DNA from 2 places in the Shinella sp. AETb1-6 genome. Region 1 is predicted to be linked to the other one. Evidence: riboswitches for the same ligand, from Rfam matches in the RefSeq annotation. Region 1 holds a riboswitch; the other holds the start of a gene.
The links. A riboswitch is a leader RNA that binds a small molecule or an ion and turns the genes downstream of it on or off. The one in region 1 is predicted to bind cobalamin.
Positions count from the first base shown of each region.

Region 2: it holds a riboswitch for cobalamin, as region 1 does, so the genes downstream of both, GR158_RS07230 (ABC transporter substrate-binding protein) here and GR158_RS16670 (acyl-CoA thioesterase) in region 1, are expected to answer to the same signal.

Region 1 is NZ_WUMM01000009.1:34,571-42,316, forward strand. It holds partial or broken gene GR158_RS16660 (SDR family NAD(P)-dependent oxidoreductase) at 1-196, shown strand, start outside; gene GR158_RS16665 (LysR family transcriptional regulator) at 350-1,237, opposite strand; gene GR158_RS16670 (acyl-CoA thioesterase) at 1,240-2,076, opposite strand; cobalamin riboswitch at 2,174-2,383, opposite strand; gene GR158_RS16675 (DUF1852 domain-containing protein) at 2,640-3,623, shown strand; gene GR158_RS16680 (methionine synthase) at 3,651-4,679, shown strand; gene GR158_RS16685 (flavin reductase) at 4,858-5,358, shown strand; gene GR158_RS25170 (hypothetical protein) at 5,348-5,557, opposite strand; gene GR158_RS25650 (hypothetical protein) at 5,820-6,197, opposite strand; gene GR158_RS16705 (hypothetical protein) at 6,194-6,613, opposite strand; partial or broken gene GR158_RS25375 (transposase) at 6,728-7,225, opposite strand; gene GR158_RS16720 (efflux RND transporter permease subunit) at 7,234-7,746, opposite strand, start outside.
Region 2 is NZ_WUMM01000003.1:338,468-346,213, forward strand. It holds gene GR158_RS07225 (iron ABC transporter permease) at 1-187, opposite strand, end outside; gene GR158_RS07230 (ABC transporter substrate-binding protein) at 184-1,200, opposite strand; cobalamin riboswitch at 1,359-1,587, opposite strand; gene GR158_RS07235 (D-alanyl-D-alanine carboxypeptidase family protein) at 1,778-2,827, shown strand; gene GR158_RS07240 (GntR family transcriptional regulator) at 2,936-3,598, opposite strand; gene GR158_RS07245 (LamB/YcsF family protein) at 3,717-4,484, shown strand; gene GR158_RS07250 (5-oxoprolinase/urea amidolyase family protein) at 4,535-6,127, shown strand; gene GR158_RS07255 (biotin carboxylase N-terminal domain-containing protein) at 6,138-7,746, shown strand, end outside.

The DNA of each region.
Region 1 (7,746 bases):
CGAAATCCACACGCCCATGCTGGAGGCCGGAGTGAAACGGTCCGGGCGCACCATCGCAGACCTCGACAGGCTGGTGCCCTTCGGTCGCATTGGCAAGCCGGAGGAGGTCGCTGCCCTCGTCGCTTTCCTTGCATCCGACGAGGCGGCCTTTATGTGCGGTTCGCTGGTGGAAATCACGGGCGCTCAAGCGGTGGCGCCAGTCGGCGATTCTAATCTACTCAAGAGCCTTTCAGCCGGTCTATCTACCGGAACTGCGCTTTTCGGGATTTGGCGCAAAGGCGGCGAGTTGTGCTTGATGATCAAGATCAGCAAATTCTACCAGCCCAATGCTAATGGGGATGGCGTTCCGTCATGCAGACGCTTGGCGTGACGTCGCGAGAAACCCAGCGATAAAATCGACAGTGTCGTCGCCATCTCTTAAGCCGAGATGGATGCTTTTCTGTATCCCGCTCTCACCGATACGGACGGGGCGGACACCGAGCGCTGCCGCTTCCCGATGCACCAGCCAGTTCGGAATGGCACTTACACCGCGGCCTGCCGCCACGAGTTGGAGCATCATTTCCGTCGTCTCGACATTGCGGTGATGCCGCGGCCGGCAGTTGGCGGGCACCAGGAACTGCGTGAAAACGTCCAACCGCTCTGGCGGTACCGGATAGGTGAACAGTGTCTCATCCAGAAGATCCGCAGGCTCGGCATGGCTTTTGAGCACCAGCGGATGATCGGCCGGAACGGCAAGCACCAGTTCGTAATCGAACACCGGCAGATAATGGATGCCCAGCGCCTCGATCGGATCCGGCGTGATCAGGATATCGATCTCGTATCCGGTCAGCGCCGCCACGCCCCCGAGAGCGAACGACGTCGTCAGTTCCAGGCCGACATCCGGCCATTCCACGAGATAGGGTTTTGTGACACCCATCAGCCATTGGTGGCAAGGATGGCACTCCATACCGATCTTGAGCGAACCTCGCTGGCCGTCGCGATAATCCGACAGGACATCTTCAGCCCTTTCGATCTGGGGCAGAACGCGTTGCGCCAGCGTCACGATGTAGCGGCCTGCCTCGGTGAGGCGAAGGTTGCGGCCGTCTTTTTCCCACATTGCCACGCCGTAGCGCTCTTCGAGCTTTCGGATCGTGTGGCTGAGAGCGGATTGGGAGACGTTCAGCCGCTCCGCGGCAGCGGTCAGGCTGCCGAGGCGGTGGACTTCACGCAGGATCGACAGATGTTGCCTGTCCAGCATGGCTATGCCCGCCCGTGCTCAAGGGGAACGATGTCCGCCGTGGCAACATCCCCAACCGGCACTGGCCGATGATCCTTGTCGACCGCCACCATCGTGAAGTGCCCGGCTGCCGTAATCTGCCTCTCCCCCGTCAGGAGGTTTTCGGACCAAAGTCTGGTCTCGATGGACATGGAGCTACGGCCCACGCGCTCGACGCGTGCTTCCGCCTCGACGATTTCGCCGATCTTGATTGCTCTTGCGAAATCGATACGCTCCGATGAGGCGAGGACCACCAGCTTGCCGGAGTAGCGCGATGCTGCGACGAATGCGGCTTTGGTCATGTAGGCGATCGCTTCGCCCCCGAACATCCGGCCGACGCTGTTTGCCTGATCGGGAAACACAATCTCGACCATGGTAACTGCTCCGCCCGTGCACCGTGCCTCTTTGTGAAGCAGTTCGGGCAAGGCGTGATGCGCGGCGTCCTCGCCCTCCGGCACGGCGACCATATGGAAGGTGCCGCGCGTACAAATGTGCCGCTGCCGACCGACAATGGTCTCTGCCGCCATTTCGACTTCGACCGTCAGGAAGCGGCGACCGGCTTTGACCGGCTTGGCTGAGAATTCGACGATATGCCCGATACGCGCGGGCTGCCTGAAATCAATGCGCTCGCATGAGGCGGTCACGAACGGCGCTCGCCCGAACCGGGTTGCCGCGATGAAAGCAACACGATCCATGAGAGCAAGCCCCGTTCCGCCGAACAAGGTGCCGTGATGGTTGGTGTCTCCGGGAAAAACGATATCGATGAGACTGGTTGTCGAGCCGTGCTGCGCTGGCTCTTCTATCGTCGCGATCTCTGTCATCGGCACTGCCATCAGTTGCGGCCGGGCAGTGGCATGACGCAGAGACGACGGCACGAGGGGGCCGATCGCGAAAGCGGCACTCCGGGACACCCCGCCCGTGGACGTTATCTACCGCGGCAGGTCTCCTGGCTTACGGGTCTTCGCTCTGGTCCGTCTTCCCAAGGCATGCCTCAGTGACACGAATGGACCTTCGCTCGCCGCTTACAGTTGCGGGGGCAGCTTCGGCATCGGGCTGCAACAAAGCCCTCACCGAATTCCCTCTTGGCTCCGGACTTTCGCCCGCAGAACCACGATGATGAACCAATGTCGCATGTCGCTGGAGTGGTCAAGGTGCCGATCACGGGAATGTCGCGGAGGGGGCTTCATCAAGCCAAACCATGAGCGTGGCTCATCCGTCGATGAGATAATACCATTTTTAGCCGATTGATGCTTCAGCTACATAGCTGGCAACTCCGTTGACCGCAGAGTGTATGCAGGCTCCCAACTGCGGAAGCGGAAAATACAGTCAGACAAGTGAGAAATACATGCAGGGTTCAGCTCGGAAATTCGCGCCTCGGATCGCCATGAACGACGAATTTATATTTTCTATTAAGAGCATTTCGTTCGATGAGGACTATCGCCCCTCAGATAGCACGCGCATCACAACCAATTTTGCCAACCTAGCCAGAGGCGAGAGCCGGCAGGAGAACCTGCGTAACGCCTTGAAGATGATTGACAACCGATTCAATGCCTTGGCGCATTGGGACAACCCAAAGGGCGATCGCTATTCCGTCGAACTCGAAATCGTTTCGGCTGAGCTGACCATCGGCGACGATGGCGGTAGTGATGCCTTCCCGCTGATCGAAATCCTGAAAACGAGCATTCTCGATCGGAAAACCAACGAACGCGTTCAGGGCATTGTCGGGAACAATTTTTCCTCTTACGTCCGGGACTATGACTTCAGCGTATTGCTGCCGGCGCACAACAAGGGCCGCGCTGAATTCAGCGTACCGGACAACTTCGGCGATCTGCATGGAAAATTGTTCAAAAGCTTTTTGAGTTCAGATGCCTACAAAAAGGCTTTCAATAAGCCGCCGGTGATCTGCCTGAGCGCTTCGAGCAGCAAGACATATAACCGGACGGGCAATCAGCACCCTGTCTTGGGTGTTGAATACCAGCAGAACGAATTGTCTTCGACCGACCATTATTTCCACAAAATGGGATTGCAGGTCCGGTATTTCATGCCGCCGAACAGCGTTGCGCCTTTGGCCTTCTATTTTCTCGGTGACCTGCTTGGTGACTACACCAATCTTGAACTGATCAGCACCATCAGCACGATGGAGACGTTCCAGAAGATCTACCGGCCCGAAATCTACAACGCCAATTCCACAGCAGGGGCATGCTACCAGCCAAGTTTGCAGCACTCGGACTATTCTTTGACCCGAATTGTCTATGACCGGGAAGAACGCAGCCGCCTGGCCGCCGAGCAGGGAAAGTTCGCTGAGGAGCACTTCATCAAACCATATAAGACCATTCTTGAGCAGTGGTCTTCCAACGCCGTTCTTTGACGAGCTGAACGCATAAGGTTGCCTGACATGAAAACACTCTTGCCCACGTCCACCGCCGGCAGCCTGCCGAAACCCTCGTGGCTTGCACAGCCTGAGAAACTCTGGTCGCCCTGGAAATTGCAGGATGAAGAACTGATCGAGGGCAAACAAGACGCCTTGCGCCTGTCCTTGGACGATCAGCGACAGGCAGGTATCGACATCGTCAGCGACGGTGAGCAAACGCGCCAACATTTCGTCACGACGTTCATCGAGCACCTCGATGGCGTTGATTTTGAGAAACGCGAGACTGTCAGAATCCGGGATCGCTATGACGCGAGTGTTCCGACAGTCGTCGGCGCCGTGTCTCGACAGAAGCCCGTTTTCGTTGAAGACGCGAAGTTCCTGCGTCAGCAGACGAAGCAGCCCATCAAATGGGCTCTGCCGGGTCCGATGACCATGATCGATACGCTCTTCGACAACCACTATAAGAGCCGCGAAAAACTGGCCTGGGAGTTCGCCAAAATCCTGAATCAGGAAGCCAGGGAGCTTGAGGCTGCTGGCGTGGATATCATCCAATTCGATGAGCCCGCATTCAATGTCTTCTTTGACGAGGTGAATGACTGGGGTGTTGCGACCCTGGAAAAGGCAATCGAAGGGCTCAAGTGCGAAACGGCCGTGCATATCTGCTACGGTTACGGGATCAAGGCGAACACCGACTGGAAAAAGACCCTCGGGTCGGAGTGGCGGCAGTATGAAGAATCTTTCCCCAAACTGCAGAAATCCAGTATCGGCATGATCTCGCTGGAGTGCCACAACTCCCATGTTCCAATGGATCTCATGGAACTTGTTCGGGGTAAGAAAGTGATGGTCGGCGCCATCGATGTGGCGAGCAACACCATCGAGACGCCGGAAGAGGTCGCCAACACTCTGCGAAAGGCATTGCAATTTGTCGACGCCGACAAACTTTGCCCTTGCACCAACTGCGGCATGGCGCCCCTGTCACGGCGCGTGGCAAGAGGCAAACTGAATGCCTTGAGCGCGGGCGCCGAGATCGTCCGAAGAGAACTCACGGCCTAGTTCGCTGGGCCGGGGTGTCGCAAACCAGTCGGTACTGCAATTCCAGCACGGCTATACCAACTTCGTCGGTGTGGTCGTGCTGATTCTGCGACGACGGACTTTGATAAACCGAATACGGACAGGGGACGTTGGCGGCTGCCTCGGTTTCGCCAGTCCCGCACGCGCCTGAGAGGCCGACATGGGCATGATCGACCACCGCTTCGACATTGTAGATAAAGCCACGTTTCGCAATGGAATGTCGCGCCTCGGCGCGGCGGTCAGCGTCGTAACCACCAAATCTGGCGGAAAGCGCTATGGCTTCACCGCCTCAGCGGTCTGCAGTGTCAGCGATACGCCGGCAACGCTTCTTGTGTGCATCAATCGTGCGAGCTCCTGTTTTCCTGCTTTCGAGCGCCCGCGCCATTTCTGTGTCAACACCCTGATGCCGAACCAGGAGGACATCTCGAACGTCTTCGGCGGAAAGACGCCAGTGAGTGACCGATTTGCACATGGTGACTGGAGAGAGGGTATCACGGGTATTCCAGTCTTGGCGAACGCCTCGGTCAGCTTCGAATGCGAATTCACCAATGCCGTTGACGAAGCGACCCACCGTATCCTCTTCGGGCGCGTAATCGATATCCGTGAGAACGAAGAACAGGCAACGCTGCTTTATTGCATGCGTCGCTATCTTAGCGCTTAGCCATCAATCCTCTCGGGGCGTGCGCCCGTTCAAGCGTCCGGACTACATCAACAAGTTCTGGACGCTGGCCGAAGGCATCGTCGCGATCCCCGAGCAGGACCGCTTCATTGCCGCCGTCGAACGCTTCGCCACGCTCAAGGCCGGTCTCAATCTCCAGGTCGCGCCCGAGCGGCTCGACCAGAGCAATGCTCGAGAACATGCAGACCCGCACCGAACGCTACGACATGATCGGCCTGCATGCCTACGAGGCGCTGGACGCCTCGATCATCAAGACCATCGTGCCGGAACCGGTCGCCTCGTAGGGGCTACCACGAACCGCGCTTGCGCAGCCAGGCGGCGGCCCTGTCCAGGCCGCCGAAGGGGAAGACATGAAGTCCCTCCCCATTGTCGTTCGAGCGGCGTGACGAAAGTATCTGGCGAATAGCCGGCCGCCAGCGACATGAGGCTGCTCGCATGCCGTGTCAGCATAGAAAGAGAGTTGCCGACGCCGCACAATGTTCCGTATTTGATGAGCGTCCTAATCTTCGCCGGCCCGGAAACCCCATACGGATCGGCATGTCGAGTCCGACTCGCGATAGGTCCTCAGCCCAGGCAATGGCCTTTTCCGCATCGAAACCGAACTGCGTAACGATGCGCAGCCGTGCGCCGGTACGCTCTGCAAAAGCCTTCTTGCTGCGCAACGCTTCCTCCGCTGCCGCCCCGGAAAAATCCGGGCTCCCTTCCGGGTGCCCTGCAATCGCCAGGTCTGTGATCCCGTAGCGGTCGAGAAAACCGGTCTCCAGCAGATCCATCGAGGAGGCGAACGGCCCGGCCGGCGGATTGACGCCGCCGCCGATCACGAGGACATCCGCGACACCTGCTTCTTCGGAAAGGCGGCCGATACGCTTCTCGAGCGCGGCACGCGAGGTAATCCGGCGTGGCGCAAGATGCGGCACGGGCACGCAATCCGCCTCGCGCAAGCGTGGTATAGGTGATCCGTTTTGATCGGCATTGCCTTGAGTGCGCCCTTTACCTGTCGGGTTTCCATCAGAGCGACATCCAGCCGCGCATCAGTCAAACCGCGCTGCAGCCACTGGGACAACGGTCCGGCTTCCAGGCCTATGATGGCGACCGCTCCCTCCAGGGTGTTTGCAAAGTCTGCGATAACCTGGGGATCACTGGGAACCTGCGCTTCTTTTACGATCTTGCCATGCTCGTTGATCACACAGACTGCGGTCTTTGCGAGTGATACATCCAGTCCGATAAACAGTTTCATCCCGTATTCCTCCGATTGAGACTGATACGGGAACAGCGACAGCTTGCCGTGGGCAACTGCAAGATGCGCGAGCCGGTGGTGCACGACGCAGGCCCCGTTACAGCATCTCATTGATCAATGCCAGAAGATGACTGTGGCTGCGATGCAGATGGCTGAGAAGAATGTGTGGGCGCATCGATCATAGCGTGTGGCGATGCGCCTCCAGTCCTTGAGTTTGGCGAACAGGTTCTCAACCTTGTGGCGCTGACGATAGAGGACTTTGTCGTGGGCGAATGGGACTTTGCGGCTCCGGCTGGAAGGGATGCACGGCTGTATGCCTCTGGCCTTCGCTGAGCAGCATGATGATCGGGCGTCGTCCTTCACCATCGCAGACGGTGTACAGTTTGGAATTCAATCTGCCTTTGTTCGCCCGATACGACGGGGAACATCCCCTTTTTGAGCAGGCTCGCCGCCGTGCGGTGTGCTTTCAGGTGCGTGGCGTCGATCATGATGCGCTCGTGCTTGGGGCCTTCACCGGCCAGCGCCGCAAAGATACGGTCGAAGACGCCAAGCCGGCTCCAGCGAATGAAACGGTTATAGAGCGTTTCTATGTGGCCCGTAGCCAGCCGGCGAGTGATCGATCAAGACACAGCCACCCCCGGCCGCCGTTTCGGCAACAGCGATTGGATGGCAGCCGACAGTCTCTCGATTTCGACGAAGATGACGGGCGTCATGAACAGGGTCAGGATCTGGCTGACGATCAGGCCGCCAACAACTGCAACGCCGAGCGGTTGGCGCAGTTCCGAGCTAGCGCCTGTTCCGACCGCGATGGGAAGCGCGCCGAGCAGGGCGCAGAACGTCGTCATCATGATCGGCCGGAAGCGCCTGACGGCCGCATCGTGAATGGCTTGGATGGTCGGTCGCCCTTCGTTCCGCTGCAATGTCAGGGCCACGTCCACCATCATGATGGCGTTTTTCTTGACGATGCCGATGAGCATCAGGAGTCCGATCAGGGCGATGATGGAAAGGTCCATCCCGCTGAACTTCAGTGCCAGCAGGGCGCCAAAGGCGGCCGAGGGCAGGCCGGACAAGATGGTCAGCGGGTGCACCAGACTCTCGTAGAAAACGCCGAGCACGATGTAGATCGTCAGCAC
Region 2 (7,746 bases), on a different contig from region 1:
TGCGGTTGAGTTCGAAGGACGTGCCGAAGATCCGGTTCGACACCGCTCTGGCCGTCGTGGACAGGGGAATGGCGATCTCGCCGATCGCGACGGCGAGGCTGATCATGATCGCGAGCAGGACGACGGCGACAACGGTGAGCGCTACAAGCGCCCACCAGCGATGTTGCCTGGATACGGCAGCCCTCACTGCGACAGGCCGAAGGACTTGATGCCGGCCGCCAGCGTCTCGATACCGTCGATCGTACGGATCGTCGGGTTCATCGACTGGGCATCCATCATGACGAAGCGCTTGTTCTTCACCGCATCGAGTTCCTTGGTGACAGGGTCGTTCTCAAGGAAGTCGATCTTCGTCTGCGGGTCGTCGGCCGCATAGCGGCGGCGATCCATCGTTGCGAGCACGATGACGGCGGGATTTGCCTGGGAGATGGTTTCCCAGCCCACCAGCGGCCATTCCTCTTCGGTGGTGACGACGTTCTTCGCGCCGATCGTCTTGAGAATATAGGCCGGTGCGCTGTTCTTGCCGGCGATGAAGGCGTCCCCGCTCACCTCCTTGCTGGAGAACCAGAACACGACGGGAAGGTTTTTGCCGGCGGCGCCCTCGATGGAGGCGACGGCGTCGGCCTCGCGCTTCTTCAGGTCGGCGATCAGGGCGTCGCCACGCTCCTTGATGTCGAAGATTTCGGAGAGTTCGGCGATTTCCTGATAGATCAGGTCCATCGTGAACAACTCCTTGCGAACGCCGTCGCCGCCGTCGGTGTTGATCTTGGCGACGCAATCGGCCGGCGCGATGTAAGTGTTGATGCCGAGATCGGCGAATTGTTCGCGCTTGCCGACCGCGCCCTGCACGCCGACATGCCATTCGAATTCGGCGGCTACCAGATCCGGTTCCTCGCCGACGACGGATTCGAAGCTCGGATCGTTGTCGGCAAGCCGCTTGATCTTGCCGTTGGCTTCGGCATAGGCGGGCAAAACCGGGCCGACCCACACGGCGGTGCCGGCAATCTTGTCGGCGAGGCCGAGCGAGAACAGGACCTCGGTCATGCCCTGGCCGATCGAGACGATCTTTTCGGGGGCTTTGGTGAAGGTGACCTGCTGGCCGCAATTGTTGATGGTGAGCGGATATTGGGTGGCGGCGAAGCCGGTACCGGCTAGGGCGGTCAGGCCGACGGCGAACGAAACGGTGGCGATGATCTGGCGCATGGAAACCTCGATTCCGGGAGAAGGCGAGCGCTGCGAAGCGCAGCGGGCGACGTGAGTGTCAGCTCGCGCGGAAAGCCCAATCGAGGCGGATGGATGCCGTCATACGGAGAAGGTTCAGGTCAGACATACTGCTCCTTTCCAGGCATCCCCGCCCGGTTGATTGGATCGTGTTCGACGGCAGGTCTCCTGGCTCACGGATGTCTGTCGCTCATCTGCCTTCCCGCGATGTTTCGCAGTGGCATGGCCCTTAAGGCCCGGGGATGGTCGACAATCCGCTTACAGTTGCGGGGGCAGCCACGGTCTTGGTCCCTTTTGGGTCGTCCGCACCGTGTTCCCTATTAATCCCTTCGGAGTCGTCTTCCGGGAACCGTCGCATTCCCCTTATGATGCGCCCATACCCGCGTCAAGGCGCAGATGCTCGCTTGCAAAAGACACTGCCGCGTCTTCGTCGAAAACGGGACGTATGCAGGCCGCGATGGATGGCTTCGCCTGCTGCGCGAGCGTGCGTCGCATCGGCATCTTGCCCTTCAAGGCGATGCCATGCCATTAGAATAGCTTGATTTCTGGAGACGAATACATGGCGGAAAGCACGGTGCTCGGGCGAGCGTGGAAATGTCTGGTAGTGGCGGCGTCCTTGTTCATGGCGAGCGCCGCCAGTGCCACGCCCGTTCTCGTCGTCGATCCCGATAGCCATCAGGTGCTGTACGAGGAGGATGCCGGCGTGCCGTGGTATCCGGCGTCGACGACCAAGCTGATGTCGGCCTTCGTGACGTTCGAAGCGCTGAAGGCGGGCGAGGTGACGCTGACGACGCCCGTGACCATGACGCGCAACGCGACCAAGCAGGCGTTCCTCGAATCCGGGCTGACCTTCGGCCGGGCGATGACGCTCGAGGATGCGCTTTTCGCCATGATCACCGCCTCTGCCAACGACGTCGCTGTCGCCGTCGCCGAGACGGTCGCGCCCAACGAGGCCGCCTTCGTCAAGCGCATGAATGACGCGGCGGCGCGTCTGGGGTTGACCGGCACCCATTTCGCCAACCCGAACGGTCTGTTCGACAAGACCAACTATACGACTGCACGGGACCTCGCGATCCTCGGCATGGAAGTGGATCGGCAGTTTCCCGAATACCGACGCTTCTTCCTCGCGTCGTCGGTCACCATCGACGGCAAGGAGATCAAGTCCAACAATCTGCTGCTGACCCGCTATCCGGGCACGACGGGGATGAAGACGGGCTTCCTGTGCGCATCCGGCCGCAATATCGTCGGGCTCGCCGCGCGAAACGGCAAGCGGGTGATGGTGGTCATTCTGGGGGCGACGACAGAGCGTGAGCGCAACGAACGCTCCGCCCAATACATGACCCAGGCCTTCGAGGGGCGGCTTTCCGGCGGGACACGCGTAGAGGACCTGGCGAACCGCAAGGATGTCGCCCCGCAGGACATGCGCGTTCGCCTCTGCACCGATCAGAGCGCAGCCTACGAGGCAAGCCGCGACGCGCTCTACCCGATGGGGCTGCCCGGCCACGAGAGTTATCTGCAGGGCGAGACGAAAGGCGAGGTTCACACCATCAGCACATGGGCGGACGATACGGCCGTGGATGTGCCGATACCGGCACGCCGGCCGTCCTAAAGCATTTCCGGTGAACTCTGGTTCACCGGAAATGCTTTAGGTTTTGTTTTACCGCATTATCCGACGCCAAAGCGAATTCGCTTCGGCTGGAAATGCTCTAGTCCGGCGTCATGATGGCTCGGAGGCGCGCTCCAGCGTCTTCAGCATCGTCCGTTCCGCCAGGTTGAGGTAGGCATCGAGCTGCGCGGCGGCCTCTTCGCGCTTGTTCTGTTCAAGCAGCGTCGCGATCTCGCCGTTCATGTCCACGAAGGGCGCGTGCAGGTGCGCCGGGTCTTTCAGCAGCCCGAAACAGAGCCGCAATTCCGCTGATATGCGCTCGTAGAATTCGCTGATGCGCGTGCTGTCCGCGAGATCGATGATGGCGGCGTGGAAGGTCATATTCGCGCTGCCGACGCCCGTCCAGTCACCGGCGTCGCGCCGCTCGCGTCCTTCGGCGACCGCATCGCGCATCGCCCCGATGGCCGCATGCTGATGCCAGGCCTGGCGCAGGGCAGCACATTCCAGCATGCGCCGCACGCGGTATATGTCGATGACGGAGGCCATGGTCGGGACCGCGACGAAGACGCCGCGGTTGGCCTCGTGGCGCAGAAGGCCGTCCTTGGTCAGCAGGCGGAACGCCTCGCGCAGCGAATTGCGCGATACGTCGAAGCGCTCGCTGAATGCTGCCTCGGACAGGCGCTGGCCGGGCGAAAGCTCTCCGGCGATCAGCAGTGCGCGAATACGCCGCGCCAGGCGGTCGGCAAGCGGCAGGCCCGGTCCATCCTCTGTCATTGCGTGTTTCCTCGCCCCATCATGTCGCTCTTCACTAAGGATTGATTGTTGAACAATATTGATGTTTTTGTTCTTTCATGTAAAGTCTCCATATCTGAAAGATACCCATGGAGGGAACATGACGGCGATGGATCTCAACAGCGATCTCGGCGAGGGCTACGGCGCTTGGCGCATGGGTGACGACGCTGCGATGCTTGCCATCGTCTCCTCCGCCAATATCGCCTGCGGGTTCCACGCGGGCGATCCCGCCGGCATCTATCGCACGGTGAAGGCTGCCGCCGCGAATGGTGCGGTGGTCGGCGCCCATGTTTCCTACCCTGATCGCGTCGGATTCGGACGGCGCGATCTCGATATCACCACGGAAGACCTGGCCGCCGACGTCATCTACCAGATCGGCGCGCTGAAGGGCATCGCGGCGGCGGCGGGGACGACGGTCCGCTATGTGAAGCCGCACGGAGCGCTTTACAATCGCATTGCCTACGATGCCGGGCAGGGGCAGGCGGTGATCGATGGCATTCTTGCGGTCGATCCCTCGCTCATCCTGATGGGGCTCGCCAATGCCCCGATCCTTGATCTCGCCCGACGCGCGGGCCTTTCCGTCGTTGCCGAGGCCTTTGCCGACCGAGCCTATACGCCGAAGGGCGAACTGGTCTCGCGTCGCGAAGCCGGCTCGGTTCTGCATGATGAGACCGTCATCGCAAACCGGATGGTGCAGCTTGCCCGCGGCGGAACGCTTCAGGCCATCGACGGCAGCACGATCCAGATCGAGGCGCAGTCGATCTGCGTGCACGGCGACAGCCCGGGCGCCGTTGCCATCGCGCGTGAGATCCGGCGTCGTTTCGAGGCGGAAGGCATTGCCATCCGTTCCTTTGCCGAACCGGCCTGAACGTCGTCCTCGCCGGGACTGTCCTGAAACATCGCCTTCGCGAGGCTCCGATGCGCGTTCTCCCCGTCAGCCTGACCACGGTTCTCGTCGAACTTGCCGATCTCGACGAGACGCTCGCACTCTTCGCGGCATTGCAGGCTGAGCCGATCGACGGCGTCGAGGAGATGGTGCCGGCCGCCCGTACGCTGATGATCCGTTTCCGGCCCGAGGTGATTTCTCCGGCGGCGCTTGCCGAACAGGTCGGCCGGCGCGATCTGTCGGCCCGCATCGAACCGTCCCGGCATCTGGTCGAGATCCCTGTGCACTATGATGGCGAAGACCTTGCCGATGTCGCGGAACTGACGGGTCTCAGCGTCGCGGAGGTCATCCGCCGGCACACCGGGAGCGAGTTCACCGTCGCCTTCTGCGGTTTCGCGCCGGGATTCGGCTATCTGGTCGGCGGCGATCCGGCGCTGCATGTGCCGCGCCGCAAGAGCCCGCGCACCCGCGTTCCCGCCGGTTCCGTCGCGATTGCCGGCGCTTTCAGCGGCGTCTATCCGCAGGAGAGCCCGGGCGGCTGGCAGATCATCGGCAAGACACCCGTCAGAATGTGGGACATCGATCGCGAACCGGGTGCTCTGTTGCAGCCCGGATACCGCGTCCGGTTCCGCGATATGGATGCGGCCGGCGGGTCCATCGATGTTCCCGGACCGCTCCCGCGCCCCGTACCGGTTGGACGCACCGAGGGGCCGCAGTTCAGCGTGCTGGCCGCGCCGATCCCTGCTGTTTTCCAGGACCTCGGCCGCTTCGGCCAGACGGGGCAGGGCGTGTCTGCCTCCGGCGCGCTGGACCGTTCGGCCTTCAACGCCGTCAATCGCGTGGTTGGCAATCCCGTGAACACGCCGGCACTGGAACTCACGCTCGGCGGCTTCAGTTTCGCCTGTAATGCGCGAGCGGTGATCGCGTTCGCCGGCGCAACCGTATCGGTGACCGTACGCGATCATGCGGGTATGAGCCGGGAGTGCCAAACCTATGCACCGATCGCGCTGGAGCCCGGCGATATCGTGACCATCGGTCATCCGCGCAGGGGCATGCGTACCTACCTGGCGGTCAGGGGCGGTTTCGAGGTGGCGCCGGTGCTGGGCAGTGCTGCGACCGATACGCTCGCCGCGGTTGGACCTCCCGTTGTCATGGCCGGCTCCGTGCTGGCGCTGAAGCAGGAGACAGCGGGGCTTTCGAGCGTCGCGCTCGACGAGACTGCCGCCTTCGATCTGCCGGGTGCCGATGATGTCGTCACGCTCGATGTCGTGCTTGGGCCACGCACCGACTGGTTCACCCAACAGGGGTTGGAAACGCTGACGAACCAGCTCTGGCAGGTCACCCCGCAATCCAACCGCATCGGTATCCGCCTGGCCGGCGACGTGCCGCTGGAACGCAGGGATAGCGCCGAGCTGCCGAGCGAAGGCACGGCGACCGGTGCGATCCAGGTTCCGCATAGCGGCCAGCCGGTGCTGTTTCTCGCCGACCATCCGCTGACGGGCGGTTATCCGGTGATCGGGGCCGTCGCCGACCACCATCTCGATCTGGCGGGGCAGATCCCCGTCAATGCGAAGATCCGTTTCCGTCCGCTCGGCCCTTTTGCCGACATTGCCGGGACCCGTTAGGAGACATGCCGTGAAGAAAGTCCTGATCGCCAATCGCGGGGAAATCGCTGTCCGGATCGTGCGGGCCTGCCGCGACTACGGCCTGCAATCGGTCGCCGTCTACGCGGACCCGGACGCGGATGCGCTCTTCGTGCGCCAGGCCGACGAGGCCTACGGCCTCGATGGGGTGCGGCCGGCCGAAACCTATCTCGATATCGAAAAGCTGATCGCCATCGCCCGGCGTTCCGGGGCGGATGCCGTGCATCCCGGTTATGGCTTCCTCTCGGAGCGGGCGGAGTTCGCGCGCGCCGTGCTGGAGGCGGGCCTCACCTGGATCGGCCCCGACCCCGAGGTCATCGAGGCGCTCGGCGACAAGGTCGAGGCGCGCCGGATCGCCGCTCAAGTCGGAGCGCCCCTCGTGGCCGGCAGCGATGGTCCGGTTTCGTCCTCTGCCGAGGTCATTGCGTTTGCCAAGCAGCATGGATTGCCTGTCGCCATAAAGGCGGCGCACGGCGGCGGCGGCAGAGGTCTCAAGGTCGCCTGGAAGATGGACGAGATTGCTGATCTCTACGAATCGGCCGTGCGCGAGGCAACGGCCGCTTTCGGCCGGGGCGAGTGTTTCCTCGAGCGGTTCCTCGATCGCCCGCGCCACGTCGAGGCGCAGGTCATTGCCGACAGGCATGGCAATGTGGTGGTGCTCGGCACCCGCGACTGCTCGCTGCAACGGCGAAACCAGAAGCTCGTGGAGGAAGCACCGGCCCCTTTCCTGACCTCACGACAGCGCGAAACGATCCATACGGCGGCGAAGGCGATCTGCGCTGCGGCCGGCTACACCGGCGCCGGGACGGTGGAGTTCCTGCTCGGCGTGGACGGCACTATCTCATTTCTCGAGGTGAACACCCGCCTCCAGGTCGAGCACCCCGTCACGGAAGAAACGACCGGCATCGATCTCGTCGTCGAACAGTTCCGCATTGCAGACGGCGAGCGCCTATCCGTCCTTGAAACGCCTGTGCCGCGCGGTCACGCCATCGAGTTCCGCATCAATGCCGAGGATCCCGGTCGTGGCTTCCTGCCGACGCCGGGCACGATCACCGTCTTCGAGCCGCCGTCGGGCCCGGGCGTGCGGCTCGACAGCGGCGTAGCGAATGGCGCCTCCATCCCCGGCGTCTTCGATTCCCTCATGGCCAAGCTGGTGGTGACGGGTGCCACGCGCGAGGAGGCGTTGCGCCGCGCGCGCCGCGCCTTGCGGGAGTTCCGCATCGAGGGCGTCGCCACCGTCCTGCCGTTCCACCGCGCGGCCATCGAGACCGCGGATTTCATCGGCACCGACGGCTTCAAGGTCCACACGCGCTGGATCGAGACGGATTTCGCGGCCATGCCGGAAGCCGCCGCGCGGCCTGAACCGGCCGCCGACCCGGCGCTGATCCGCACCCATGTGGAAATCGACGGCCGACGCGTCGCGCTGGCCTTGCCGACCATGCTGCTTGCCGGTCTGGGAGGGGCGGGACAAGGCCCGACATCCGCTGCGAAAGCAACTCCGACCGAAGACGCGATCATTGCGCCGGTCTCCGGCACCCTCCAGGCCTTCCGGGTTGCAGACGGTGCGGAGGTAGCAGAAGGCGACCTTGTCGCCGTGATGG